4 regions of the Chryseobacterium capnotolerans genome follow, and region 3 is predicted to be linked to each of the others. Evidence: riboswitches for the same ligand, from Rfam matches in the RefSeq annotation. Region 3 holds a riboswitch; each other region holds the start of a gene.

Region 1 (7,522 bases), 1.0 Mb from region 3:
GCACAGCAGAAAATACCCAATCCGGCACAAAAATTCAGTACGTTAAAAATTGATGATATTTCAAAGGAAAACCTGATTGTACCTACTTATGAGACCCTGGTTTCCTATGCCAAAAAAAAGCAGCCAATCAATGGGATATTTTACACCGTAGGACATGATAAAGACAACAATAAACATATTGCTGAGCTGAGAGACAAAGCTGACAACCCTATTCCATTAACGACTTATGAATTCAAGGACGGAATAATCAGCCTTATTCTGACGGGTAAAAAAGATACACAGAAGTATACAAGAACAACTGAAAATGCAGGATATACCCAACAGTTTTCTAACTCATTTCAGACCCAAGTTAACTTCTACAAAAATGGTTCAATTCATACCATAAGACATTTTGGATACGGAGTAAAAGCTGCCGGTTATCCGCGAGGAATATGGTACGCTTATGCTGAAGACGGAACATTACTACAAAAAATAGACCATGACTCTCCTTTCAGGATGAATTTTTACGATGTTCTGGCTATAGCGGATTCATATGGATCTCCCTTTATAGGTATTTATAGAGCTTTTAATGACATTCATTCCTATTGGTATATTTTACTTTCTCCACATCCAGAAGACAGAACGACAAAAGAGAGAACCCTATTGGTAGACGATAAAACAGGGCAAATAATATACAGTATCGTCGATGGACAAAAAAAGTATTTGAAAACCAAAGCCTATGATAAACTAAATCTCAGTAAAGAATCTCTGGAATGGTTACAGGAGAATGACAAGTATTATATTCCTGATGATGAATTTTATAAATTATTCAGAGTATATTGATAATTTCAATAAATACATTTTTATTTTACCCATCCAAAAAGCATTAAATTTATATATTTGGGAATCTAAAATTTGTTAAGATGATTTCAGTAAACAAAGCATTGTACCTGTCTGCTTTCAGTATTTTTTCTTTAGCCTTCGTTAAAGGGCAAAACAAAGTTCCTTTTGGTGTTGTAAAAGCTGAAGAAGGATATGCCAATGTACGTGTACATAAAGACAACTACAGAAAAATTGTAGATAAGATCCGTATGCGTAAAGGGGATGTATTTGTTTATGTAAAACCTGCTCCGGGAGAAACGGAATGGATCTGGATCAAATATCCTGAAAAGCAGGATGATGACAAACCATTTGTACGATATGAAACTCTTGACAAAGAAGGAATGGTTAACAAAGAACGTATTGCCTTTGTGGATCAGCTTCCCGCTTATACTCCTTCTAAATCTAAAAACGGAAGATCATTGATCTTCACTGATAATTCTGATCCCAAAATTCCTACTGCACAAAGAAGTAAAGTGGTTATTGATGTTTACCCATCCAATGCCGGTTACCGTAAAAAGGAAAAAGATTCAGAAGGAAAGCTTCTTACAATTGATAAAGTTAAACCGTGGGGAATTGGCAACGACCTTCCTGAAGGAATGACTGAAATCAAATCTATCAGACTTCAGCAGCCCGGAAGAGGTTCTGTTTTTGTAAGAGAAGCCATCAAAAATATGTTCCAGCCCACTATGGACTTTAACAATATAGGAGTAACCTCCCTGGACAATGACAACATTTTCCTTTATATGATCAATGGTTCGGGGAATATAGATATACCACTTTATGGACGATCAAAAAGGGAAGAGTAATCAGTCAGATTATTTATCATAATCCGGAATAAATTCATTATTTTTGCACCGAAAAAGTTTAGGCTTATTCATCACAGAAACTGGTTCTGCATAACCGCAGATTAAAAGGGAACCGTGTGAAAATCACGGACTGTCGCGCAACTGTAAGTAACTGAAATCTTTATCAAAAGATCCACTGTGCGAGGCATGGGAAGGAGATAAATGATGTTACAAGTCAGGAGACCTGCCGCTTTCTTAAACAAGAAACTTTCGCGATTTGAAGTTTTATTGATCTGATGGATTGTTTCAGGGATTTCCAATGTTCCTGTCATTATTCTGTTGTTTTGATATTATTTCATTTCGCCTTATTTAATAATGAAATATGACTACAGAAGAAAGAATTGAAGCTGCCGAAACCAGAATCTTTAAAGCGGTTTTCCCTAACACAACCAATCATTACGATACTCTTTTCGGAGGTACTGCTATGCAGCTTATGGATGAAGTAGCCTTTATTGCTGCGACCCGTTTCGCAAGAAAAAGAGTGGTAACTGTAAGTAGTGACAAAATCGATTTTAAAAAACCAATTCCTGCCGGAACGATTGTAGAACTGATCGGAAAAGTTTCATACGTTGGAAAGACAAGTATGAAAGTAAGCGTTGAAATCTACACAGAGCAGATGTACTCTTATGAGAGAGAAAAAGCCATCGTAGGTGACTTTACTTTTGTTGCAATTGATGAATTCAAGAAACCAATCCAGATACTATAAATAAAAAAGTTTCGGGCGGCCAAAGGCCGCCCGAAACTCATTATAATATGTCTTGTTTGCTAAACTCTGGATAAAATATTCCTGTTTTCACTGATTTCAGAAAAGCTAAACAAACGGCTTCTATTGATTATAGGAGAAACAATAAAATCCAGTCATCAGCTTTTTATTTGAGATTATTTTAAAACTTTTTCAGTTTCCAGGCTTCTGCTCAACAGCAGTTCAAAAGCTTCTCCCATTTCATCTGATGCTCTCGTAATGACAGTTTCCAGCATATTCCTGATCTGCTTTTCAGTAACACCTGCTTCTGTCCAGCTTTTTCCTGAAGTATGAGAATTCAGAATAAAAGGCATAATTCTATCGATAGAACATGCAAAAATAGCATCCGGAGTCGCTTCTTCCTCAAATTCAAGCCATAGATTGAAGAATTCAGAACGTAGAGGTTCATCCAGAATTCCAAAGATTTTCTGGGCAGACACTTTTTCTCTTTCAAACTTTCCTATCATAGCGACTTCATCAAAAAGGAAAGTATCTCCTGCTTCAATTTCCACAAGGTCATGAATGGAAAGCATTCTTATGACTCTTAACAAATCTATATCTGCACGGTTTTTAGCATAAGGATAAAGGATTTGTGCCAAAATAATGATTTGCCAGGAGTGCTCTGCTGTGTTCTCTCTTCTTGAATCATCTGCATTATAATTTCTTCTCTGTACATTTTTCAGGGCATCTACAGCCAGGATAAAATCAATTTCTTTCTGAATTTTCATTTTACTTTTCTCTATTGTATTGATCTGATGGATATACCTTCGTTCTGGTAGTCCATTTATTATTTTTCTTTTCTTTTATAATGACTTTCACATAGCCTTCTTCACTGCTGTCTTCTTCCTTTTCAAGCACCTTATCAAGTCCCTTATTAGGAATTACTTCAAATTCTGTGGTGAAAAGTCGGCAGCAGCCATCCTTTCCAAAGGTAATAATGCGCTTGCGAACCGGATCTGTTTCAAAAAAATCAAAATTATCTGATCCTAGTTCTGTAAGCTCTTTACTTTTCACAAAAGCCATTCTGGTACTATTAAATACATACACATCATAAGATGCCGAACTGTAATTTCCCATATTTCCATTTCTTATGGCCAGATCTTCAGTTCCGTCAAAATTAAAATCACCAAAGATTAAAGGGCTTTGTTCCTTTGCTAAAGGGATCATTTTTCCACGCTGCAGTCTCTGCCCCTTTCCAAGATGTAAAACCAGATTATCTGATGTAAAGGTTTGTACTTTGCTGTTTTTATTATCAAATAATTCCACTGTTCCCTTCTCCATACACTGATCATCAAAACAATTGTTGATATGAATAATGGCATTATAGTTTTTTGAAGCATCTTTTACCTCAAACTGGTACTGCCCAAAACATAAAGGCCCTAATAATAGAAAAGCGGATATACTCCTGTAGTAATTCAAAATATTCATGTTCATAGTAATATTGGATTCAAATGTTTTATAAAAACTTCCAAACAAAAATACGAATCATAGTTTCGATTTCAAAACTCAAATGTATTTAAACTCATTTTGATGAGAGATAGATGGTAACATTAGCATTAAAACTTTTTACCGCAGATAAAAGTGAAGCCTTACATTTATCAAAACCAGGTTTTCATACCTTACATTTTCAAAATTCACTCAATTTTTAAGGTTTTTAGAAAGTTTTTCTCTTAAAGCATATTACTCAAAATTTTAAATTAAAATTTATTATACTGATTATCAATATATTAATAATTTTATTTTCAAAATTTCACTACTTTGTATTGCATAATACCATTTTATTTACATATCTTTGTAATGTAAAATTAGAATAGGCTCAACTAGCTAGGAGCACTTTTCTAAAAATATAACCTTAATTAACAAAAATTATCAAAGATGAATACTGAAAATACCAAAGCGCAAATGCGAAAAGGAATTCTGGAATTCTGTATTCTAAGTCTCATCAATAATCGCGAAATGTATGTTTCTGATCTCATTGATGAACTGAAAAAAGGAAAACTGGATGTAGTGGAAGGGACCCTCTACCCTCTTCTTACAAGACTTAAAAACGGAGAGTTTCTCTCTTACAGATGGGAAGAATCTACAGGCGGGCCACCCAGAAAATATTATCAGATCACAGAAAAAGGAAAACTTTTCCTGGATGAACTTTTAAATACGTGGAATGAGCTTACCGCTTCAGTAAACCAAATCACTCAACAACATTAAAAAACAAAGCTATGAACAAGACACTCTCAATAGGACTCGCAGGTTTTTCTTTTACCATAGAAGAACACGCATATATAAAGCTCAGCGACTACCTGAACGCTCTGAGAAGCTCACTGGATGCTTCGGAAGCAGATGAGGTAATGCATGACATAGAAATAAGAATGGTAGAGATCTTCAGAGATTCTCTGGGAAAACGTGAAGTAATCAACGATACCGATGTAGAAAAAGTAATTGCACAAATCGGAACCCCTGAGAAAATCGAAGAACAGGAAGAGGCTTATTTTTCTGAAAAAAATTCAACTAAAAATACAAACACGGGAACTCACTATACAGACAAAAAACAACTATTCCGTGATCCTGAAAAACAGAAAATTGCAGGTGTTTGTGCAGGTTTAGCTCACTACGTAGGAATGGACATTACCGCTATGAGAATCATTTGGGTAGTGGTATTCCTTGTAATGATTCCTGCTGCAGGAAGTGCTTTGGTAATCCTACTGTTGTATCTAATCTTATGGTTGGTACTTCCAAAAGCACAAAGTGCTTCAGATTTCCTGAAAATGCAGGGAAAGCCTATGAACTTCGACAATCTTAAGAATGAGTCTAATAAATTGGTACAATTTGCCAACGAATCTACTCAGAGGGTCGGAGAAATCTATAACGAAAACAAACCTTATATAGACAATGCAGGAAGCGGAATATGGAATGTATTCAAATATATCATCGGAGCATTCTCAGTATTGATTGCTGTAGGAAGTATTATCGGAGTATTTGTATTATTTGCACTTTTTGGAATGGATACAGACTTCCCAGGAGCTAATCAGATCAGATTCTATATGGATGACAATGGTCTGGATAAAGTACTGGCAGCGATCATGATCATAGGAAGCTTAATTCCAGCCATCCTTTTCAGCCTATTAAGTATTAAGATCTTCTCTCCAAAAACAAAACTGAGAAATCTTGGATGGGTAGTTGGTGGATTATTCCTTCTTCTGATCGGACTGGGAACTTACTTCGGAATCAGTATGGCTAAGAAAAACCTGATCTACAAAGGCAGCAAAGAAGATATTGAAAATGTAGCCATCAATACAACCTCAGATACTGTATATGTAGATGTAAAACAAGTAAGCATCCCACAAAACTATAAAGCTTACGATGATGATATTTATTCTGATAAAAGATCAGTGTATGAGGAAGATTATATCTCTGTAGAAGTGACAAGAAAACCGGAAGTAAAAACACCTTACTTAATCATTAAAAAAGAAGGAAATGGCTATAACTTCCCCATTCAGGTAACAGTACCGGTAGAGGTTGTAGACAATAAAGTAATACTTCCCAACTACATAAAATACCCGTATGAACACAGATTCAGAGATTACAGAGTAAATTATGAACTAGTAGTTCCTCAAAATGCAGTAGTAATCCCGTTGAAAAAAGACAGAATTGATTTTGACGGAGACCTGAACGGAGACGGTATGGATGATGATGACCAGGACAGAGATGAACATCACAACGGAATCAGAATCGAGAAAAATAAAATCACAGTAAACGGTTCCAGCATAGAATATAACTCTGATGATAAAGACAGTATTATCATTAACGGTAAAAAAGTTCCGAATAACCAGGCTAAGAAAGTTATTGATTCCGTAGCATCTGATATCAAAAAAATCAACAAAGATGTGGACATCAAAATAAAAGACGGAAAAAACGAAATATCCATACAAACTAAATAATTAACTACAGAGAGTGGTAGAAGGTGTGAATGGAAAGCAACCGTTTGAAATTCACACCATTCTTCTCTCAGAAAAGTGAAAAAAAACTATTATTTAGTTCTCTATTTGGAAAAATTGTTATAATTTCGTATAGTTAAAATTTAATAACCAACCAACACTAAAAAACACTCTTATTATGATACAATTTGCAATGGAATTCGTAATGAAAATCGTAGATTTAATCAACGGTTTGTTTTAAGAGCAATAATATTTCAATATATTTGTAAAAGTATAACCCAATTGGTTATACTTTTTTGTTTTTAATCCAAGAATCTATGAAAAAGCTGATAGGCAAACTGATGTTAAAATTACTAGGATGGAAAGTCGTTCTGCAGGGCGACGTTAATGTCCTGAACCGATGTATCCTGGTGGTGGCACCCCATACTCATAATATGGAATACATTTTAGGAAACTTTGCCTATTGGTCACTGAATAAACCTTTAAAAATCATCATTAAGGATGCTCATACCAAAGCCTGGTATGGAGGTGTTGTAAAAGGACTTGGAGGCATTGGTATTGACAGAAGCCAGAAAAATGACCTTGTCAATTTTGTAGCCAATCAGTTTGCTAAGGAAGATTTCAGCCTTGTTATTACCCCGGAAGGAACCAGAAGCTGGGTTCCGAAATGGAGAAAAGGCTTCTATCATATGGCAATGGCAGCAAAAGTTCCTATTGTACTTGCAGCCGGCGATTTCAAAAGAAACATTGTATACCTTGGCTACACAATTCCTTATGAGAGAATTGCCACAGTTCCGTTTTCTGAAATCATGCAGGAAATTCAGGATTATTATGTAAAAAACGATATTGTCCCTAAGGTTCCGGCTAACTGGAATCCAAATATTATGGGAACGGGAGAATAATAAACAACTTCCCATCATTATTTATCAATCATCTCTTATTTATTATACAATGAAAGGTCAGACAAAAGAAGAAATATTAGCATTCATCAATAATTGGGGCGGTGAAACCCTGGCAAAAGCAATGGAGATCAAATTCATTGATATCGATCTCGAAAATGAAACCCTTACTGCTACCATGCCCGTACTGCCAAGAACACATCAGCCCTTTGGGATTATGCACGGCGGAGCAAGCTGTGTATT
Region 2 (7,522 bases), 1.1 Mb from region 3:
TTACCCAGAATCAAACTCATCATGTTCAGCAACAACAGAAGGAAAAAGCAGCTCCAAAGTTGGAGATCGTTCCTTTGGATCAGGAAAAAGAAGATCCTTTTTTGTTTGATGTTCTGTTTATGGAGAATAAGTTGGTGGATCACATGCTGATGTTTGGTGACGTTGTATTGAAAAGAAAAAATGAGAACAACGAAGAATATCAGATTACAGTTATTGAAGAAATTCTCCATCATTTTGAAGAAGAGCAGTATACATTTTTAGTCAAAGAAAATGAGATCATTATCAACCAGGTAAAAGAGGGGATTCAGAAAGATGAGTTGAGAAGTGGAAACTTTTTTGTATCTTTTATGGATGAAGACATTACGACAAAGGTTGTAGATGCTTTGATGCCGCTGGACGAACTGGAAAACTGGGCATCAAGAAATATTTATCCGCCTAATTATGGAGATAAAGTTGCAGATCAGATTCAAGGGGATGTTTTACTGCACAAATACAGATATATTGATTATCTGATTACAGAAACAGCGAAGGAACTGGACCAATACAGCAGCACTGATGAAGTAAAATATTATGAGCTGATTAAAAAAATCACTCTGCTGAAACAAGCTTCTATCAGATTAAGTAATATTATTGAATATTCCCCGATTAAAGGAATCTATGTCAATAGAAAAAGATAGTTTAAAGACAAAAGGAGTCAGTATTCTATGACAAAAAGTCCTATAAAATTTTAGGAATAAATATTGTAATTTAAACATCGAAAATATTATTAAAATAATACATAATACAAATATGGACATTAAAAAGGAATTCAGAGATTTCTCTGTAAAACATTTAGGAAACAACGGTTTGGCTACCGATCAGTATATGGGAATGTATGGCCCAACGAACTTAACTCCGTACATCATGGAAGAAAGAAGATTAAACGTTGCTCAGATGGACGTTTTCTCCCGTTTGATGATGGACAGAATTATCTTCCTTGGAACAGGAATTGACGATCAGGTAGCGAATATCGTTACTGCTCAGCTTCTATTCTTAGAAAGTGCAGACCCTTCTAAAGATATTCAGATCTATATCAATTCTCCTGGTGGTAGCGTATATGCAGGATTAGGTATTTATGACACCATGCAGATCATTAAACCTGATGTAGCAACAATCTGTACGGGGATGGCTGCTTCAATGGGAGCTGTATTGTTGGTTGCCGGAGAAAAAGGAAAGCGTTCTGCGCTGAAGCACTCAAGAGTAATGATTCACCAGCCTTCAGGAGGTGCTCAGGGAGTAGCTTCTGATATGGAGATCAACTTAAGAGAGATGTTGAAGTTAAAGCAGGAGCTTTATGACATCATCGCTCACCATTCAGGACAAACTTACGAATGGGTTGAGAAATCTTCTGACAGAGATTACTGGATGACTTCTGAAGAAGCTAAGAGCTACGGAATGGTAGATGAAGTTCTTCAAAGAGCAGAGAAAAAATAATTGATTGTATAATCATCATGAAAAACGCATCCCAATCGGGATGCGTTTTTTGTTTTAGCCACCGCTGCACGAATTTTTATTATATATTTCATAGTGAATTACTATTACGAAGAAAATAACAATTGAAGACGTGATAATTCCCCTCCTCCGAAGGGGTGTCAAATCGAAGATTTGACGGGGTGGTTCAATCATTCCCCTTTCTTACTTCTTCACAATCTTATGCACCGTAGAACCACTTTTGGTCTTAATCTCAACCCAATAGACCCCGGATTTTAAAGACTTAACATTAATTTTTGTTTCCTGTGAAGCCATTACTTTTTGTCCCAAAGAAGAATAGATATTAATCTCTCTGATATTTTCAGAAGTTTCAATCTGAATGAAATCACTTGTTGGATTAGGATAAATGTTGAATGATGCTTTCTTATATACAGAGGCAACAGACAATGTCGCATTATTTGCTTCAGTAGGAGTGAAAGGACTTCTTTCTCCAAAGCTTAATCCCAGCCATGTATTGTTACTTAATTGGATCTGACTCAGATCAGTCTTTTTTGCCAGCTTGAAAGGTCTTTTCCGGCATATAACTTCCATCTTTCTGTTCCAGAGGTGTTTCCAGAGAACGTATTTAATGATAAACTGGAAACCTGATTATTGTTGGAAGTAAAATTGAAATAAGCAGCCTGTGACTGGATAAGCTGTAGAGCTTGTTCCGCTGTGATACTGCCGTTATATTGAATTCCAAAAACGAAGGAATTAGCTTTTCCACTTGAATTATTGGTTCCGAAATCTACAACAACAAGGCTTTTATTGTTTCCTGTTCCTATCCAATTGGTGATTTGGGATAAGGTGTACCATTGAGAACTGTAGGCTGGTACCGGAGTTGATGGTGGTGTGTCGATGAAATCAAGACCATAAGTAATGCCAAACCACAGCCCGTCTGTTAAAGCCGTATACCCTACACCATTATTTTGATTGGACATATTTCCGGCAGTTGACCCGGTCCAGGTAATCCAGTAATCATCAGTACTTGGAGTATGGTGATTATATTTGAAACTGTGTAGAAATCCTGAAGGAATGTCAGCCTCTATTTTAGGTTCTGCAGCCACAATCGCATTGATCATGTCTTCGGCTGTTAAATTATCATCATCAAAACGATAGCCCCATGCATAAGATTTAGGAGTATTATTATCATTGAAATCAGCAATGAAATAAGCCTTTTTAGAACCGGTTCCCACCCAAAACTTAATGTCGTTTTCTGTAAACTGGGCAAAGAAAAACTGCGTACAAAGCAGTAAGAAAAAAAGATAGATTTTTCTCATAATATAATTAAATTAAAGTTTTATTCCCGAAACTTATTTATCTACAGGATGATCTTCAGCCTGAAACTAAATGTGTATTTAAGGCAGGTCTCCTGGCTCGCATCCTATAGCCAACCTTCCCGGATCCTAGCCCAGTGGTATTATTAATAGCTATAGGTAAAACAGCTTACAGTTGCGGGTACAGCTCAAGATTTAAATAATATTCTCACTTGATTCCCTATTGTGAACAGTGTTCAACCTTAAAAACGGTGCAAATATATCATATAAATTTTGATATCTGTTTTGTGAATTATAGATCAGGTTTCAGTGTTTTCTGATGATGGATTTTGTTGATTGATAATGAATTGCTACTTTGTTTTTGATTTCCCGAATCAAATAGGGTATTTCATTGTTTATATTGAATTCATCTTAGTATTCTATTGTTAAAATACAATTATCATTGTATTCAAGATCAGTTTACAATCAATTTATACTTTCGCGCCATAAAAGTTACTATGAAAAGAATACTATTATCTGCTTTGATGATGGCTGCATTGTGGTCATGCAAAGATGATGACAACAATATGAATAATCCAGATATTAATTATTCTAAACTTCCGCAGGAGTTTCCATTTTCAAAACTGGCAACAATAAATGGAGTAGATGTCATTAATGGTGGATTCGGATCCGGAGCGGCAGCTCATCCCACAAGAAAAGGTGAGTTTTATGTTATTACAGACCGTGGCCCCAATACCGATTATAAGAGCGGGAAGAAGTTTTTAGCACCTAATTTTACGCCTACTATTATGCATTTTAAAATTAATGCTGAAGGAAAGGTGGAAGTGATTAAATATATTAAACTTAAAAACCCATCCGGTCAGCCTATCACAGGGCTTCCAAACCCTTTAGGAATGGGAAGCACGGGTGAAGTAGCCTATGATGAAGCAGGAAATGAGTTGGGTACGGATAAATATGGTTTAGACAGTGAAAGCATTGTAGCGGCACCTGATGGTACATTCTGGGTTTCTGATGAATATGGTCCACATATAGTTCATTACAATGCAGATGGAGTGGAGATGGAAAGGATAAGCCCAATGGGTGTAAATACAGGAACTAGAAAATTACCCGCTGTTTTAGCAAAAAGAAGAGCGAACAGAGGAATGGAAGGGCTTTGCATTACTCCAGACGGAAAAACATTGGTAGGAACAATGCAATCGATGATGTTGGTTCCTTCAAAAGCTTTGGCAACTAATACGACTTTAACCAGAATTGTAACTTTCGATATTATTACAGGGCAAACGAAACAATATATTTATAAACAGGATGGCGGAGCTTCTGATTCGGTTTGTGATATTACAGCATTGGGGAATAATGAATTCCTTGTTATTGAAAGAGATGGTAACTTCGGAACACAGGGTGGAATTAAAAAGGTATACAGAATCAACCTAAGTGATGCAACAGATGTAACCGGAACTGATCTTGCGGCCGTAGACGGAATGAAAGTAAATGGAAAAGCTTTGGAGCAATGTACCTGGGATGAGCTTACCAACGCAGGAATTAAGCCTGTGACTAAAAAATTAGCTGTAGACCTTGTTGCAAAGCTTGGTTATGAACATGATAAATTTGAAGGAATTGTTTATTTAGGAAATAATAAACTGGCTGTTTTCAATGATGATGATTTTGGAGTAGTAGACGACGGAAGCGGAAACCCAAAAGCTAAAATCCTTCCTAAAACCGGGAAGGTTGACAAAGGAACTATGTATATAGTCGATATTCAATAATTAGATTTTTTTAACGGAAAACGGCGGAATTTATTCCGCCGTTTTTTATTGTATATCATTTGAATGGTTCAATAGAAATGGGCTTTAGTCCATTTAAATGAGAAATTAATATCCATTGACTTTAGCCAAAACCTATAATAAAAAGCCCCTGAAAATAAATTTCAGGGGCTTTTATATGTATATTATTCGTCTCAATATTAGTTGAAAGCCTCAATAATCTTAGAGAAATCCTCTAATTTCAAAGCAGCACCTCCGATAAGACCTCCGTCAATATCAGGCTGAGAGAAGATTTCCTTCGCATTATCAGGTTTCACAGAACCTCCGTAAAGGATAGAAACCTCATTAGCAACCTCTTGCCCGTATTTAGAAGCAATGATGTTTCTGATGTGTGCGTGAATTTCCTGAGCTTGCTCTGGACTTGCTGTTTCTCCTGTTCCGATAGCCCAAACCGGTTCGTAAGCGATTACAACTTTTTTGATCTCTTCAGCAGAAAGCGTGAAAAGGGCTACTTCAGTTTGGTTTTTTACTACCTCAAGGTGCTGTCCTGCTTTTCTTTGATCAAGAGTTTCTCCGTTACAATAGATTGGAGTAAGACCTTTATCTAAAGCTAATTTTACTTTTCTGTTGCAGTGAGAATCTGTTTCTCCGTGATATTGTCTTCTTTCAGAGTGTCCGATCAAAGAACCTGTTGCGTCTATAGACTCCAACATATCAGCAGAGATTTCTCCTGTGTAGGCACCGCTTTCGTGCTCACTCATATCCTGAGAGAATACTCCGATCTCATCCTTTTCAAAGATATCTTTAGCCATCATTAAATATAAAGATGGTGGAGCAATCCAAACCTCACAGTTCGTTGCATTATTGTTTTTATAGCTTAGCAATTGAATCATTAATTGTTGTGCATCAATTACATTTTTGTTCATTTTCCAGTTGCCTGCAACTATTTTTCTTCTCATAAGATTTATATATTGATTTATTTTACTTTTTAATTAAACTCACAGTTTACATCTGCGTTATCTGCAAAATCTGCGTGCTTTATTTTTTCTCTCGCAGATTAGTTTGATTTAGCAGATTAATGTAGTCGTAATAGATCTTTACAGATTATTGACCACTCTTTTTATATTATCTAAAATATTGGTTGTATTAAAGTTAATTAATAGTCCCAGTTTCTTGTCAGACAATCTCAAATAAGTATATAATTGTTTATAATAAACATTATCAAGCTCTTTTACAGATTTTAATTCTAAAATAACTTTATCTTCCACTAAAATGTCAATTTTAAAATTGATATCAAATTTTTTATTGTCATAATAAACAGGAAGTAAAACTTCAGATTTAACGCTCAATCCATTTTCTTCTAATTCGTAGATGAGAATTTTTTGATACACAGATTCCAGTAAACCAGGACCTAGCTGATTATAAACCTTGAAAACAGACTTTCGTACAATATATGAAATTTCATTTTCTGTCATAAAGTATCAATCTGCGCTATCTGCAAAATCTGCGAGAGCTTTATTTATTGATCCCTTCCAATTTAAACATGAAAGCATACACCAAAGCCAGATCCTTCAGATAATCAAACCTTCCGGAAGCTCCACCATGGCCATAGTCCATGTCTGTTTTTAATAATAATACGTTTTTATCCGTTTTCATATCTCTCAGTTTGGCTACCCATTTAGCAGGTTCAAAATACTGAACCTGAGAATCATGCAGTCCTGTTGTTACCAATAGATTCGGATAGTTTTTCTTTTCAATATTTTCGTAAGGAGAATAAGATTTCATATAGAAATAAGCCTCCTTATTGTTAGGATTACCCCATTCATCATATTCGTTGGTTGTCAAAGGAATGCTGGTGTCAAGCATGGTATTGACAACGTCTACAAAAGGAACCTGAGAAATAACACCATTCCAAAGGCTAGGGCTCATATTCGCGATAGCCCCCATTAAAAGTCCTCCGGCACTTCCGCCCTGAGCATATAAATGTTTAGGTGATGTATATTTTTCTTTCACAAGATATTCTCCGGCATCAATGAAATCGGTAAATGTGTTTTTCTTTTTCATCATTTTCCCGTCTTCATACCATTGTCTTCCCATTTCCTGACCGCCACGGATGTGAGCAATAGCATAGGCAAAACCTCTATCCAGAAGACTCAGTCTTGTGCTGCTGAATGTAGCATCCATAGAACTTCCGTACGAACCGTAAGCATAAAGAAGAAGTGGATTGTTTCCTTCTTTTTTCAATCCTTTTTTGTAAACAATAGATATTGGAATCTGGGTTCCGTCTTTTGCAGTAGCAAAAAGTCTTTCCGTTGTATAAAGATCTTTGTTGTAGCCACCCAGAACTTCCTGTTGCTTCAAAAGATTTCTTTTACCCGTTTTTAAATCCTGTTCATACTGAGAACTTGGGGTAATCATGGAAGTATATCCGAAGCGGAAATTATCCGTGTTATACTCAGGATTTCCTGATGGATAAACAGTGTAAGCAGCTTCATCAAATTTTAGAAAATCCTTTTTACCTGTTTTCCTGTCATAAATTACCAACTGAGAAAGCCCGTTTTGTCTTTCACTGAACACAAGATAATTCTTAAACTCAGTAATTCCTTCCATCAGAACCTCTTTTCTGTGAGGTATAAAATCTTTCCAGTTCTCAACACCTGTTTTGTTTAAAGGAGTTTCTACAACCTTAAAGTTAAGAGCATCCTTATTGGTGGTAATTAAAAATTTATCTTCCAGTGGAGTGACATCATACAGGACATCCTTTATTCTAGGCTGAAATACCTTGAATGTTCCGTTAGGGTCACTGGCATCAAGATACCTGGTTTCAGAAGAAGTGGTAGCCTGAGAATAGATCATGATGAATTTCTCATTCTTGGATTTTCCTACCCCAATATAATTGGTTTTATCCTTTTCCTCATATACAAGGGCATCCTTTGAAGAATCAGTTCCTAGGGTATGTCTGAAAATCTTTTCCGT
Region 3 (7,522 bases):
AACTAAAGCGGTGAAAACGGGTTAATAACACCCTTATTTTTTCCTGTTTTATCGTTAGATTTTACTCTCTAAAACCTCATTTTAACAAATTTTAAATATTAACCATAAAAAACTTCATTTACCTTTAAAATATTAACTCCAATATTTAAAATTTGAAATATGTTTTTTAAAATTTAGTAAATCAAACAGATACAAGATAAAAACGATTTTCATATTATTATACATTTATATTAACGAAATATTAAATAATAAAAATGTTTAATTATTTTTTTGAAAACAATATGAGTTTATTATTATTTATCATATATTTGTGATGTATTAATCATATAAAATTTTAATCATGAAAAATTTCAAAAAACTAGACAGAAACGAACTAAAATCTATTTCAGGAGAAGGATTACTTGATCCAATCGGAAACTTATTAGGAGGTCTAGGTGGCGTTGTTGGTGGCGTTGTCGGAGGAGTAGGTACTATCGTTGGTGGTGTTATCGGCGGTGTAGGTTCTACAGTAGGTGGTGTTATCGGCGGTGTAGGTACCGTTGTAGGAAACGCTTTATGCCAAACACAGTGTGTAGTTAATGGTGTAATCCACATCAAATTATTAGAGTGTGGTTCTACTTGCTAATCAGCAGCTCCATTAAAAGTTAAAAAAGTATGCCGCTCTGAAAAGAGCGGCTTTTATATTTCCTGAATAAAGCATATTAAACCTAACAGATTTTTGAAACCTGATCATTTTCAATAAAAGCAGTTCTATAAAGTCAACCCATGATTATTCTTGACTTCAGCCATTACAAATGTACTGTGGGTACTGCCGATAGAATCTACAGATCCAAGCTTATTGAACACAAAGTCCTGATAATGTTTCATATCCCGAACCTGAACTTTCAGCAGGAAATCAAAATCGCCGGAAATATTGTAGCATTCTGCCACTTCCGAAATTTCCATAATTTCTTTTACAAAATCATAGCCCACAGAACGGTCATGAATCTTTAATTTAATCTGGCAGAATACCGTAAATCCACGGTTAAGCTTTTCAGCATCCAGTACTGCCGCATATCTCTTCACAAAACCTTCCTGTTCAAGCCTTTTTACTCTCTCAAAAACAGGTGAAGGAGACAGGTTAATTTCCTTAGCAAGTTCTTTAACGGTTAGTTTTGCATTATTCTGAAGCAGTTTCAGCAGTTTTATATCCTTATCATCTAGTTGTTCCACAGAATATTATTCTTTTAGGGTTTAAAATCAGTCAAATTTACAGAATTATATTCTTTAAAAAAAGAATATAAAAGCAATTTTAACCGAATAAATCCTACATAATTGATTATATATTCTGTTTTAATAATTTTACACAAAATTAAAATCTATTATTAAACTTATTATTGATAATAGATTCGTTCTTTACAATCTTCATCAAACAGGAAAGGTTTTACTTAAGGTAGATTAATAGGGAATCGTGTGAGAATCACGAGCTGTCGCGCAACTGTAAGTAACACACCAAAGGTTTCTGTCCTTGGATATCCACTGCCAAAAGCGGGAAGGATGACGGAAACCGTTACAAGTCAGGAGACCTGCCTTTACTGAATGGACGATGCTTTCGCGGTTTGAAGCTTTTGGGTCATACAGATGATATTGGCAGTACATTTTCCCTTGGGAGAATTGTACAATCTGTCTATATCAATGATTTCAAACATTTTCTTATCCATACAAAGCATTCCGAAGCATTTCAAAGAGCATTGAAAATAAGTGTAATCTAAAATTTGTAAAAATGCAAACTCACATTCTGGGCTATCCGCGTATTGGTAGCAAAAGAGAACTTAAAAAGGCCTGCGAACAGTATTGGTCAGGTAAAATCGTTTTGGAAGAACTTCTTACAGCAGGAAGAACCATCTGCAGCCAAAACTGGAATCTACAGAAAGAAGCAGGGATAGACCTTATTCCGTGTAATGATTTCTCTTATTACGATCAGGTATTGGATATGAGCCTGGTGGTAGGAGCTATTCCTACACGATATCATGAAGTAGCGCTTAAAAAGAACAATTCTGAACTGGATCTTTATTTTGCGATGGCAAGAGGCTATCAGAAAGAAGGATTGGATATCACCGCTATGGAAATGACTAAATGGTTTGATACCAATTACCATTATATTGTTCCTGAATTTTATAAAAACCAGCAATTTAAACTTACCTCAGATAAAATATTCAATGAATTTGCAGGGGCTAAGCAGGCAGGAATTAATGCAAAACCTGTAATTATTGGTCTGGTTTCTTATTTACTTTTAGGAAAGGAAAAAGAAGAAGGATTTGATAAGCTGGATCTTGCCCATCATCTTCTTCCTGTTTATATTGAGATCTTATCAAAACTACAAAACCAGGGTGCTGAATGGATTCAGTTTGATGAACCTTTCTTAGCCTTAGACCTTACTGAAAAAGCAAAAGAAGCTTATACTTTTGTCTATGCTGAACTTAGAAGATTGTTTCCAAAGCTTAAGTTTATTGTAACCACTTATTTTGAAGGCTTAAAGAACAATGCGTCTCTTGCTTCTTCACTTCCTGTAAATGTTCTGCATATTGATCTGGCAAGAAATCCTGAACAGCTTGAAGACGTTCTCAATTCTATTCCTGAGAGCCTGAGCTTATCAATAGGAGTTGTAGATGGAAGAAACATCTGGAAAAATGATTATGAAAAATCTTTGTCCTTTATTAAAAAAGCAACTGAAAAACTGGGATCTGAAAGAGTTTTCATCGCTCCGTCATGTTCTTTGCTGCACTCACCATGTGATTTAGATGTTGAAAACGGTCTTCATACCGAAATTAAAAACTGGCTTTCTTTTGCTAAACAAAAGGTAAAAGAGGTAGTAACACTTAAAGAGCTCGCTGCAGGAACTTCAGACCCAGCTATTCTACAGGATTTTGAGGATAACAAAAAAGCGGCTTCAGATAGAAGAACATCTTCGCTGATCCATAATGAAAGCGTAAAACAAAGAGCAAGCTCTGTAACAGAGAAGGACTCACAGAGGAAAAACCCATTCAGTATCCGTAAGGAAGCACAACAAAAGGCATTACAGCTTCCATTATTTCCAACAACAACCATCGGATCATTTCCACAGACTGCCGAAGTAAGAACCTGGAGAGCCAAATTCAAAAAAGGAGAACTAACTGCAGAACAATATGATACTTTATTAAAAGAGGAAACCCAGAGAACCATCCGCTGGCAGGAAGACATCGGAATTGATGTTCTGGTTCACGGAGAATACGAGCGTAATGATATGGTGGAATATTTTGGAGAGCAATTGCAAGGATTTACTTTTACTAAAAACGGCTGGGTACAAAGCTACGGAAGCCGTTGCGTAAAACCACCGATCATTTTTGGAGATGTTTCCAGGCCTGAGCCAATGACTGTATACTGGTCTCAGTATGCGCAGTCTCAAACCAATCAATGGGTAAAAGGAATGCTGACAGGGCCTGTAACTATTTTACAATGGTCATTTGTACGTGACGATCAGCCTCGTTCCGAAACCTGTAAACAAATTGCCCTGGCAATCCGTGATGAAGTTCAGGATCTTGAAAAAGCAGGGATCAGAATTATTCAGATTGATGAACCTGCTATTCGTGAAGGGCTACCATTGAGAAAAACAGACTGGCAAAATTATCTGAAATGGGCAGTAGAAGCATTTAAAATCTCAGCAAGTGGAGTAGAAGATGCTACCCAAATCCATACCCATATGTGTTATTCAGAATTTAATGATATCATTAAAAACATTGCAGATATGGATGCTGATGTGATTACAATAGAATGTTCAAGGTCTCAAATGGAACTTTTACATGCTTTCGCAGACTTCAAATATCCTAATGAGATCGGTCCGGGTGTGTATGATATTCATTCACCAAGAGTTCCTTCCAAGGAAGAAATGATTGAACTGCTGAAAAAGGCTCAGGATGTCATTCCTTCGAATCAACTTTGGGTCAATCCGGATTGTGGTTTAAAAACCAGACATTGGGAAGAAACGGAAAAGGCTTTAATTGCTATGGTTGCTGCTGCTAAAGAAGCATCTTTAGAATATGCCTCTTAAAATATTTCACCCGCATAGAAAATCAAAAAGCATCCGCCTCGGATGCTTTTATTTTTTAAAATTATTTCAAGCGTGAAAACATTCACAAATTCAATCTGTTATTACCTTTAGATTCCTCCCATTACGTACATATTTTCCATAGTAGGAACCGGGCTTCCGCCTTGTTTTTCAAGAGTAATAGCAAAAGCCTGTGCTTTTGAAATGGTAGCCAAAGCAGTCTTACTGTCTTTGTCTTCAGTATACATACCTGCATTTACCGGTTTTCCATCTTCAAGAGCCCAAAGCTGGTATTGCATTCCCGTTGGTGCTTTAGGAAGATGTTCACCATTAAGATACACTTTTTTTGTTTTTTTATCCCAGAAAACCATGGCCTTGGCATCCTGGTGCTTTTCTACTCCTTTGAGCATCACCATTTGCATATCAGGATTGGAAAACATACCCAGTTTTCTATCCATCTTTTCCATAGCAGCATCCTGAGATTGTTTTTCTGCTGCCAATTTTGTCATTTCTTGTTTTGTTGCAGACTGACTATTCATCCAAAATAGATTCCCGGCAATACTGATAAGGAATAAAGCAGATGCTGCAACGGCAAAAGCTTTCCAGTTTATTTTCCCTTGTATCTGTTCCGGATTTTTGATATCTCTGTCATCATTAGTTTCCTGAGTCTCTATAGAAATGGACGGTTTTACGTCCACAACAGGAGACTGTTCCTGTTGAATTTTATTCCAGATTTTAGATTTCAGATCACTTGGAGGTGTTACAGCCTGAGCTGTAGCAAGATGTTCCAAAGTTATTTGTGCCTCTTCAAAAGCAGCTTTTACTTCAGCATTATTCTTCATCACACACTCCAAAATCCCCGCTTCCTCAGGAGAAGCATGGCCTAGAATATAAGATTCTATAATTCCGGACGATATGTATTCTTTAGTGTTCAATTTAATTTATTGATAGTCTTTTAGCAAATCTTTTAATTTCATCAATGCATTTCGCATCTTCGTTTTTACCGTTCCCAGCGGTATCTTCAGTTTCTCGGATATTTCATGTTGGGTATATCCCTGATAATAAGCAAGATTAATAAGTTCTTGTTTGTCCACTTCCAGATTCTCAAGCACGTTGTTAAACCCAATATAGTCTGATGAGTTGTTGACCGTTGAAAGCTCTGTAGTGTTATATACGAAATCGGGAAGTGATTGGTTTTTAAGTTCGTTCTGGAATCCTTTAGATTTTAGATAATCGATAGCAGTATTGCGTGCAATATTAATCATCCAAGTATAAAACCTTCCTTTAGAGGCATCATATTGATGAATAGAATTCCATATTTTAACAAAAACATCCTGAATGACTTCTTCAGTGTATTCTTTAGACTGAACAATACGAAGAACAATACCATACAACGCACCGGAATAGTGGTCATACAGATAATGAAAACCATTTTCGTTTCTTTCTTTTAGTAAAACGATAAGTTCTTCTTCAGAATAGGTTGTTTTAATAGTAATTATTTTTCTATCCAAATGTAATAAAATAAAACAAATATCCAATAAAATCCGGAAAATCTTTTACATCGTATGTAGTTCTAAGAAAATATTTAAAAAATATTAAATATGAAGAACTTAATATCAAAAACAGTATTAATCTGTTGTATTGTCTTATCAACAGAAACTTATAAAGCGCAGACAGATCATTTTAAAATCAGAAATCCTTATTACTCTCATACTGCAGTAAACCTGTTGAAAGTAAGTAATTCTGAATGGAAAAAGATTTTAAAACCCGAACTCTATGAGGTTGCCAGAGAAGGAGCTACAGAAACAGCATTTACAGGAAAATATTATGAGCTTGATGAAAAAGGAACTTATTACTGTGCAGTATGTGGAAATCCATTGTTTCTTTCCACTTCAAAGTTTGCGACCACTTGCGGCTGGCCTTCATTTTATCAACCAATCCGTAAAAACAGTGTTATCTACAGGAAAGATACTTCTTACAATATGGTCCGAAGGGAAGTTCTATGCGGAAGATGTGGTTCTCATTTGGGACATATCTTCGAAGATGGCCCAAAACCAACAGGAAAACGATTCTGCATGAACTCGATCTGTCTTGATTTTATTCCGATTAAAAATTAATACACTGAATTACAATAAGTTAAATAAAATTTCATTTTTTTTTCAATCTAAAATACAACCAAGCTCGTAAATGACATTAAAAGCACAAATTAACTACAATTAATTTAAAAAAATATTACAATGAACACACGAACACACATCACAGTTTTAGCAATGGTAGCTTTATCATTTGCTTTCAGTGGAAAGGTAAATGCACAAATGATGAAAGAAAAAACAGTAATGGTAGGAGGAGCTCCTATGTATCCTTCCAAAAACATTATTGAAAATGCTGTAAACTCTAAAGATCACAAAACTTTAGTAGCAGCCGTAAAAGCAGCAGGATTAGTAGAAACATTAGAAGGAAAAGGCCCATTTACTGTATTGGCTCCTACTGATGCTGCATTTGCAAAACTTCCGAAAGGAACAGTAGAAACTCTTGTAAAGCCTGAAAATAAAGCGATGCTTACAAGTATATTGACCTATCATGTCTTACCAGGAAAATACAGCGCTAAAGAGATCTGGGCTGCCGTAAAAGCTGGAAATGGCAAAAGTATGATGAAAACCGTACAAGGCGAAGAACTTACTTTCTGGACAAAAGGAAAAGATCTTTATATAAAAGATGCAAAAGGGAACAGTGCCAAAGTAACTATTGCAGATGTAAATCAATCCAATGGCGTCATTCATGTCATTGATACGGTTTTAATGCCGTAGAAAACAGCAGAATCTAAAACAGCATTTTAGTGCTGTTTTTCTTCTTTTTATCATGTAATCAAACACTTTAAAGATTAATATTATGAAAAATACAATTCATGTTTCTAATCAGGGAGCGACGCTGGATACCAGCAGAAGAAATTTTTTAAAATTAGGTGGAGTGGGACTGGCAATTGCCGGCCTTACGATGATAGGATGTAATGATGATGATGATTTTCAGATGATAAATGACAGTCAGATCTTTGATTTAGGATCTGGCGATGTAGGAGTCTTAAACTATGCTTACGCTCTGGAGCAGCTGGAAGCCGATTTTTACACCAAAGTTGTAAACAATTTTTACAGCGGGATTTCCAGTATTGAAAAAGAAGTTTTTACGGATCTTTACCATCACGAAGTAATCCATCGGGACTTTTTTAAGGCAGCCATCACCGGTGCTACTCAAAATGTACTTCCGAAACTTGATTTTCAATATCCTAATGTGAATTTTAATGACAGAAACTCTGTATTAGCAACAGCTAAAGCACTGGAAGATACTGGAGTGGCAGCCTATAATGGCGCTGGAAAATATATTACTAATGCCGCTTATCTTGTTATTGCAGGAAAAATAGTTTCTGTAGAAGCCAGACATGCCTCTGCTATCAGGAATCTTATC
Region 4 (7,522 bases), 1.2 Mb from region 3:
TTTTACATCATCATGGAGGGCAAAATAAGTTCGGGACAATGACTCGTAAATCTTAATCTTTATATTGTTAAAAGGAAGATCTTCAATTAATAACAATCCTAGTTCCAGTTTTTGAATTGAAGTTTTATAATCCTGCTGTAGAAAATAGTATCGGGAAAGATTTTCATAAGCTAAACTGAGTAAAAATGGTTGATTTTGCTGTTTTTCAAGGTCAGAAATTACATTTTCTATCAGTTTTTTATATTCGGCCAGCTTATTTTGTTTCATTAAATAAGAGGAACGGAAAATATTGTTCTCTGCTGTAATGATTCTATTCTCTTGATTATCATTGTTGGTATATTGATCACTTTTGTCAAGATTTTTTAATGCATTGGAATAGTCTCTGTTAATTCCCAGATTCAAAGCTTGAAGCTGATAGAGCTTGGCGGTAGTGATTCTTAATTTGGGATCATTGCTTTTCAGAATCTTCTGCTCTGATAAAAGATGAGCAATTATTTTTTTCGATTGATTATACAATCCCAGGTTTTGATATTGGTCTGCAAGATTATAATCCCCAAAGATCTGCATAAAATAAGAGAGCTCCTGACTTTGACCTGGATTTTCTTTCTGAGAAAAACTATTGACTGACTGCATATAATCTCCCTTCATGGCAAAAGCCTGTGAAATAATGTTCTGAAGTACAATCTTATGCTCTATATCCTGATCACTTACCAAAAGTCCCTGAGTATAACTAATACAGTCATCAGGATTTTGATACAGTTTCTGAAATGCTTTATCAGCAATAATAGTAAAATCAGGACCAGACTGTCCATTGATAACAAGGAAGCATAATGTAAAGATCAGCAGAGAAATTCTTCTACTGTTTTTAACCATTTTTCTGAATAACCATTTATTTTTCATGTTCTTCTCAACAACTTGCCTGAAAAGCTGTTTACAAAATAGAATTATTTAAGTGTTTGATTATTAATTTTTTAAAGTTTTAATTCTTTCGAAATTCACGAATTGTGAAAGTCTATTTCTTTTGGTTGGGTAAATATAATGTTAATATTGTTTCTGTTGATTTTAAATATTAAATATAATAATATATGAAAAATTTTTACAAAGTGTCAATAAAAATGATTGTTGCTTGTTTCTTTTTGAATATTGGTGTGGCAAAAGCTCAACTTACGGTAATGGGACTCGGGAATTATAATGTAGGAGCAGTGTCTGATAAAGGGATAGTAAGTATGCATACCAGCGGCGGTGGTATATATATGTGGACATCCAATACTGGAATTGTACAGATAGGATCCATCTCAAACGGGTATCCGGCTGCGGGAAAAACTGTAGTTTCTAACGATGGAAATACAATTGCATCATCAATTACGAATGCATCAACAGGCTTTAATGAAATTTCAATTTATGATGTACTTACCTCAACATGGACAAACAAAGGCGGCCTTGTTCCTACCGGTTGGGACGGAAGTGTGAGCTCCACATGGGGAATGTCTCCCAATGGAAACACTATTGTAGGCCTAGGCTGGCTTACTGCAGCAAATGCCCATGCTGTAAAATGGGATCAGACAAACGGAGTGGTAGACCTGGGAAGTATGGTAAGCGGAAGAAGCTCAAGAGCGAATGCCATAAGTGCAGATGGTGCTGTGGTAGTAGGATGGCAGGACGAACCCACAGGAACCAGAAGTGGTGCAAAATGGATAGATGGGGTGGAAAGTTTCATTACAGATAGCAACGGAAATAATGTAGGAGAAGCAGGAGCAGTTTCTGCTGATGGAAATACAATAATTGGTTCAGCAAACCCGAACCCATATGTTTGGAAAGCAGCTACCGGAGTGACTTATATTACACATCCCAATGCTTCATTCTCTTTTAAAGGAGGGGCCACCGGTGTTTCCGGAGATGGAACAAAGGTTATTGGATTTTACAGGGCATTTGGAGCACCGCCGATGTCGGGAGAAGGTTTTATCTGGACAGAAACAGATGGCCGTGTTAACCTTAATGACTATGCAACAAGCTTAGGAATTAATACCAATGGAGTAACTATGGGACTTCCTTTGGCGATTTCTCAGGATGGGAAAAAAATAGCAGGAACGGGAATGAATGCTTCGAATCAAATGGTGGCATTTTATCTTGATCTTACAGAATATTTATCAGTGAGTGATGTTTCAAAAGATAAAAATACAATGGGGATTTATCCTAATCCGGTAGCTGATATTTTATATATAAAAGAAACAGTAAATATCGAAAAAGCAGAAATTTATAATATGGTAGGGCAAAAAGTAAAATCGTATACAGCTGTGGAACATCAGATTGATGTATCATCTTTGCCAAAAGGGAATTATATCGTACAGCTTTCAGAGAAAGGAGGCAAGCAGCAGAATTACAAATTCATTAAGAAATAAAATTCAGCAAATTTTAATAATAGTTATATCATTGAACGGCTGTTTTCAATAGCGAAAGCAGCTGTTTTTTTATGAATCATTGAAGAGGGATGTTGGAAATTTTATCAGAGTATGCACACGATAAAAGAGATAGTTTTTAAAGGGGATTACTATCGCTATTTTGTTGATATATATACTTTACTACTTTTCAACTCCTATCTTCTTTGTTTTCAGCTACAACATCCATTTTTTGTCTAATACATTTAAAAAGCTATCTTTGCAAAAATTTTGGTTTCCAGTATATTGGAATGAAAAGGGAATTGGGTGTAACTCCCAAACTGTCCCCGCAACTGTAGATCGCAATACCAATTTCTGTACTCAGCCACTGTATAAAAACGGGAAGGCACAGAAAGCGAAAGTCAGGAGACCTGCCAGAATAATAATCAAAAAACATATTGCTTTCGGTGGAAAAGTAGAAGGATATGGATATAAAAAGATCTCTGGTATTGTTTCTCTCATCTTATGGCTGCTTTCTTTTCGGACAGGAGAAAGCTGTAGATACTATTTATATATTTGACAGCCAGATGAATAAGGTGAAACAATTTCACCCTGTGAAAATTATTCATATTGAAGATGTAGAGAAAAACTCTGGCAATCTTTCAGAACTATTAAGGTTTCAATCTTCCATCTATATTAAGGAAAACGGACGTGGTGGAACAGCTTCACCATCATTTAGAGGAACTACCGCTCAACAGACTTCTTTTGTATGGAATGGAATTAGTATTAATTCTAATTTTCTGGGCCAGGGAGATGTAAACAATATTTCTCTTTTTGGATATGACCAAATCGGAATAAAAGCAGGTGGCGGAAGCGTTACTTATGGTTCCGGAGCTATTGGCGGAAGTATTCATTTGGATAATAGTCTTAGTTTTAATCAAGGTTTTCATGGAACCTTGTTTTCTGAAGCCGGATCTTTTAATACCCATAATAATTTTATTAAAGGTTCTTACAGTAATGATAAATTCAGCTTTAAAGCTTCCGGAAATTATTCTATCAGTGAGAATGCCTACGAGGTGAGTAAAGAACCCCGAAATTATATCAACCTTAACGGTGAGTATTACAATACAAATTTTAATATTTCAGCTGCTTACAAATTAGCTCCACACCATCAGATTTCATGGATTTCAGAGTTCTATAACGGGCAGCAGCATTTTCCAATTCTTTTTGAAACAGAAACAAAAACTAAATATCAGACTCAAAATGTAAGAAGTCTGGTTTCCTGGGATTGGAATAAAATCAGATTTAATAACTCTTTTAAAGCAGCTTATACAGAAGAAAATTTTCAATATTTTAATGATATAGACAGACCTAAATTAAGTAGTGGGACAGGAAAAAATTATATTCTAAAGAACGACTTCAATTATTTTCTTACCTCAAAGTGGAACTTCAATATTATTGGAGAATACCAGCTGAATAAAGGGGAAGGTTATGGATCCGGAATAGATCATATAAGCCGGAATATGGGTTCTGTGGCAGGATTAATAAGATATTTTCCTACCCCTGATTTGCGTCTTGAAGCCGGAATAAGACAGGATTTTGTGGGAGTGACTAAGTCGCCTCTTTTATTTTCTTTTTCAGGAAAATGGAATGCTTTAAGTTGGTATAATCTAGGTTTAAGCGTTTCGAGGAATTTCAGAGCTCCTTCTTTCAATGATTTGTATTGGAGACCTGGAGGAAATAAAGATCTAAAACCGGAAACTTCTTATCAGTTTGAATTGAGAAATCAGTTTAAAGCCGGAGATTTTAAAGCCTCACTGCTTCCTTATTATATGGATATCAGAGATATGATACGCTGGATTCCTAATTCATTAGGAATTTATACTCCTGTAAATACAGCTCATGTGAGGTCTTATGGAGTAGAAGCTCAGGCGGAGTTTACTAAAAAATTTGGAAATCACCTTTTACACACTGGTTTAGGATATGCGTACACCAATTCTCAGGATCTGGAACAGAAAAAACAACTGATGTATGTACCGTTCCATAAGTTTACCGGAAATATTGATTATCAGTACGAATTCATAAAGATATATGTTCAGGGATTGTTTACCGGACTTACTTACACAGATTCCAACGAAAAGAAAAGTGAGGCGCTGAAAGAATATTTTATAATGAACGCCGGAGTAAGTGCAACATTATTGAAAAATTATACTTTGGGTTTTAAAATCAATAATATTTTCAATCAGACTTATTATACCATGTTTGCTTATCCGCTGCCTGGAAGAAATTACAGTGTTAATTTAAATATCAACTTTTAAAAAAAATTTAATATATATGAATATCAAAAGAATTTTACCTCTTGCGTTTGCTTCAATGTTACTTTTTAATGTTTCATGTAGCAGTGATAATGATGTTGAAACAATAGAAACGAAAGTGAACTATACAAACGGAATACTTGTTTCTAATGAAGGAGGTTTTACAAAACCTACTTCTGACGTTACTTTTATTAGTAACAATCTGGGAACAGTTTATAATAATATTTATGCTAACAATAATAAAGGTGAAGCTTTTGGAAAAGTGCTTCAAACTATAGGCTTTAGTGGAGATAAAGCATATCTTGTTGCGAATATTCCTAACAAAATTGATATTGTCAACAGAACGACCTTTAAATTACAAACTACAGTAACGGAGAATCTTGATAATCCAAGATATATTGCATTTTCTGGAAGTAAATATTTTGTAACGAATAATAACTTTTCCGGTAAAAAGAAATTAAATGCTTATAATATTTCAGATAATACTTATGTTGGAAGCATAGAATTTCCTCGTTTAGCTGAGAAAGTGGTAGAAGCTGAAGGTAATATTATTGTACAGACCGATGGGGTAGGCTATGATGCTAGTTTTACTCAAGAACTTCCAACTGGGTATACGATCACTGTTGTAAACCCTTCTACAATGGTTAATCCTACCACAATTACATTACCTGCAAAAGGAATTATCAAAGATCTTATTGCTTATGAGGGAATTGCTTACGTATTAGTTGCTGATAAAGTAGATTCATACATTTATGAAATTAATTCCAAAACAGGAAGCTACACTACCACTACGCTTACCAGCATTCCTAATGTACAGAAATTGAGAGCTTATAATAATGAATTCTATTTTATTACCGATACCAAAAAATATATGAGAAGCCTATTGCTACAGGAGCTCCAATAATGCCTCTTGCAACAGCTACCGGGAATGTGTATGGGTTTGATGTTATTGATGGAAAGATATTTGCTGCGGAAGCAAACTTTACTACAGATGGTAAAGTGAATGTTTACGATGCATTAAGTGGTACTCTATTAAAAACCTTTACAGCGGGTGTTGGAACAAACGGGTTCTATAAAAACTAAAAATTGCGCTTCGGCGTATATAATATAATTTTTTATTTTTTCATCATTTGTGTTTTTTCCGGGCGGGTTCTTAGAACCCGCCCGGCTTTGATATATACCTCTTTAAAAACGTAAAAAAGCTGGATTACTCATCCAGCTTTACTTTTCTATATCGTGAAAATTAGTTTATTTTTAATCCCAGTTTTTCTGCTTCAGCAATCACAAATTTTGTTGCTTCTTCCTTTTCATTTGGGATTTCACCTTCAAGGATAGCTTCTTTTACTTTTTCCTTTAAAATACCGATTTCTCGGCCTGGCTGAAGGTTAAACATTTCCATAATTTCTTCTCCGGTAATAGGAGGCTGGAAATTTCTTACCTGATCTTTTTCTTCAACCTCTTTGATCTTCACTGCTACATATTCAAAATTTTTCTTGAATTTTTCCTGCTTTTTAGAGTTTTTAGTCGTAATGTCTGCCTTGCAAAGAGTAAACAGTTCTTCAAGGTCTTCTCCGGCATCAAATAAAAGCCTCCTTAATGCAGAATCTGAAGCATCATCCGTAATCAGGGCAATAGGTCTGGAAGAAAGTTTAACCATCTTCTGAACATATTTCATATCGCTTCCTAATGGCAGTTTTAATCTCTGAAAAAGCGTTTTTACCATCTTAGAACCTAAAAATTCATGTCCATGGAATGTCCATCCTGTACCTTCAACAAATTTTTTGGTAGGCGCTTTTCCTATATCATGAAGTAATGCAGCCCAACGCAGCCAAAGGTTATCGGTATTCACAGAAATATTATCCACTACCTCCAGGGTGTGATAGAAATTATCTTTGTGGGTTTGTCCTTCTACTTCTTCCACTCCTTTAAGTTCGATCAATTCAGGAATAACAAGCTTTAAAAGCCCTGTTTGTTCCATTAATTTTAATCCTACAGAAGGTTTTTCAGAAAGCATGATTTTGTTGAATTCTACCATGATTCTTTCCATAGAAACAATCTTGATTCTTTCCGCTTCCTGCCTGATAGCTTCTAAAGAATTCTCTTCAATCGTGAAGTTTAAAGTAGAGGCAAATCGTACCGCTCTCATCATTCTCAATGGATCATCAGAATAGGTTTGGGCAGGCTCTAGTGGGGTTCTTAAAATTTCTTTTTCCAGATCTTCAACCCCGTTGAACGGATCGATGAGTTCTCCAAAATTGTCTTTATTCAGAGAAATGGCCATCGCATTGATTGTGAAATCTCTCCTTTTCTGATCGTCTTCTAAAGTTCCGCCTTCTACTTCGGGCTTTCGGCTGTTTTCGGTATAGCTTTCCTTTCTGGCACCTACAAATTCCAGTTCAAGATCCTTATATTTAATCATCGCGGTTCCATAGGTTTTGAATACGGAAACTTTTAATTTGGGATCAATGTCCTGAGCTACATTCTGAGCCAGTTCAATACCGCTTTGTTCCGTCACAAAATCTATATCGGTAGATGCTTTTCTCTTCATCAGAAGATCACGAACATATCCACCGACAATATATACCGACTGGTTATTCCTTTCTGCGGCTTCAGAAATTATTTTAAAAAGTTTTAAATTCTTATTTTGAGTAAGATTAATTTTCATCGTTTATAATAGCGTCAATTAACAATGCCGGCCATTAGTCATAATGAGCGTACATTCTATTTATTTTTCCCTCTTCATTAAAAAACATAACTTCTACAGCATGTTTATCCATGATGGACTTATAAAATAATGCTACAGAATCTACTCCTGCTGTGGAATGAATCAGA

Evidence for each region. A riboswitch is a leader RNA that binds a small molecule or an ion and turns the genes downstream of it on or off. The one in region 3 is predicted to bind cobalamin.
Region 1: it holds a riboswitch for cobalamin, as region 3 does, so the genes downstream of both, H5J24_RS04760 (acyl-CoA thioesterase) here and metE (5-methyltetrahydropteroyltriglutamate--homocysteine S-methyltransferase) in region 3, are expected to answer to the same signal.
Region 2: it holds a riboswitch for cobalamin, as region 3 does, so the genes downstream of both, H5J24_RS15235 (hypothetical protein) here and metE (5-methyltetrahydropteroyltriglutamate--homocysteine S-methyltransferase) in region 3, are expected to answer to the same signal.
Region 4: it holds a riboswitch for cobalamin, as region 3 does, so the genes downstream of both, H5J24_RS04045 (TonB-dependent receptor plug domain-containing protein) here and metE (5-methyltetrahydropteroyltriglutamate--homocysteine S-methyltransferase) in region 3, are expected to answer to the same signal.

What each region holds. Positions count from the first base shown of each region.
Region 1 covers NZ_CP065589.1:1,024,281-1,031,802, reverse strand. The annotation lists gene H5J24_RS04770 (hypothetical protein) at 1-822, shown strand, start outside; gene H5J24_RS04765 (hypothetical protein) at 903-1,667, shown strand; cobalamin riboswitch at 1,732-1,912, shown strand; gene H5J24_RS04760 (acyl-CoA thioesterase) at 2,029-2,412, shown strand; gene H5J24_RS04755 (HD domain-containing protein) at 2,586-3,176, opposite strand; gene H5J24_RS04750 (XAC2610-related protein) at 3,178-3,882, opposite strand; gene H5J24_RS04745 (PadR family transcriptional regulator) at 4,324-4,653, shown strand; gene H5J24_RS04740 (PspC domain-containing protein) at 4,665-6,383, shown strand; gene H5J24_RS04735 (1-acyl-sn-glycerol-3-phosphate acyltransferase) at 6,698-7,282, shown strand; gene H5J24_RS04730 (PaaI family thioesterase) at 7,332-7,522, shown strand, end outside.
Region 2 covers NZ_CP065589.1:3,189,482-3,197,003, reverse strand. The annotation lists gene dnaG (DNA primase) at 1-677, shown strand, start outside; gene clpP (ATP-dependent Clp endopeptidase proteolytic subunit ClpP) at 790-1,473, shown strand; gene H5J24_RS15240 (T9SS type A sorting domain-containing protein) at 1,675-2,061, opposite strand; gene H5J24_RS15235 (hypothetical protein) at 2,007-2,789, opposite strand; cobalamin riboswitch at 2,855-3,046, opposite strand; gene H5J24_RS15230 (esterase-like activity of phytase family protein) at 3,284-4,549, shown strand; gene tpiA (triose-phosphate isomerase) at 4,747-5,505, opposite strand; gene H5J24_RS15220 (GxxExxY protein) at 5,644-6,021, opposite strand; gene H5J24_RS15215 (S9 family peptidase) at 6,062-7,522, opposite strand, start outside.
Region 3 covers NZ_CP065589.1:2,040,332-2,047,853, reverse strand. The annotation lists gene H5J24_RS09735 (bacteriocin-like protein) at 341-625, shown strand; gene H5J24_RS09730 (Lrp/AsnC family transcriptional regulator) at 751-1,212, opposite strand; cobalamin riboswitch at 1,402-1,587, shown strand; gene H5J24_RS25550 (hypothetical protein) at 1,572-1,700, opposite strand; gene metE (5-methyltetrahydropteroyltriglutamate--homocysteine S-methyltransferase) at 1,763-4,066, shown strand; gene H5J24_RS09720 (anti-sigma factor) at 4,174-4,998, opposite strand; gene H5J24_RS09715 (RNA polymerase sigma factor) at 5,005-5,574, opposite strand; gene msrB (peptide-methionine (R)-S-oxide reductase MsrB) at 5,665-6,180, shown strand; gene H5J24_RS09705 (fasciclin domain-containing protein) at 6,301-6,870, shown strand; gene H5J24_RS09700 (ferritin-like domain-containing protein) at 6,953-7,522, shown strand, end outside.
Region 4 covers NZ_CP065589.1:856,779-864,300, forward strand. The annotation lists gene H5J24_RS04035 (helix-turn-helix domain-containing protein) at 1-900, opposite strand, end outside; gene H5J24_RS04040 (T9SS type A sorting domain-containing protein) at 1,086-2,399, shown strand; cobalamin riboswitch at 2,651-2,828, shown strand; gene H5J24_RS04045 (TonB-dependent receptor plug domain-containing protein) at 2,861-4,693, shown strand; gene H5J24_RS04050 (DUF5074 domain-containing protein) at 4,710-5,594, shown strand; gene H5J24_RS04055 (hypothetical protein) at 5,594-5,773, shown strand; gene H5J24_RS04060 (CCA tRNA nucleotidyltransferase) at 5,934-7,355, opposite strand; gene H5J24_RS04065 (nuclear transport factor 2 family protein) at 7,390-7,522, opposite strand, start outside.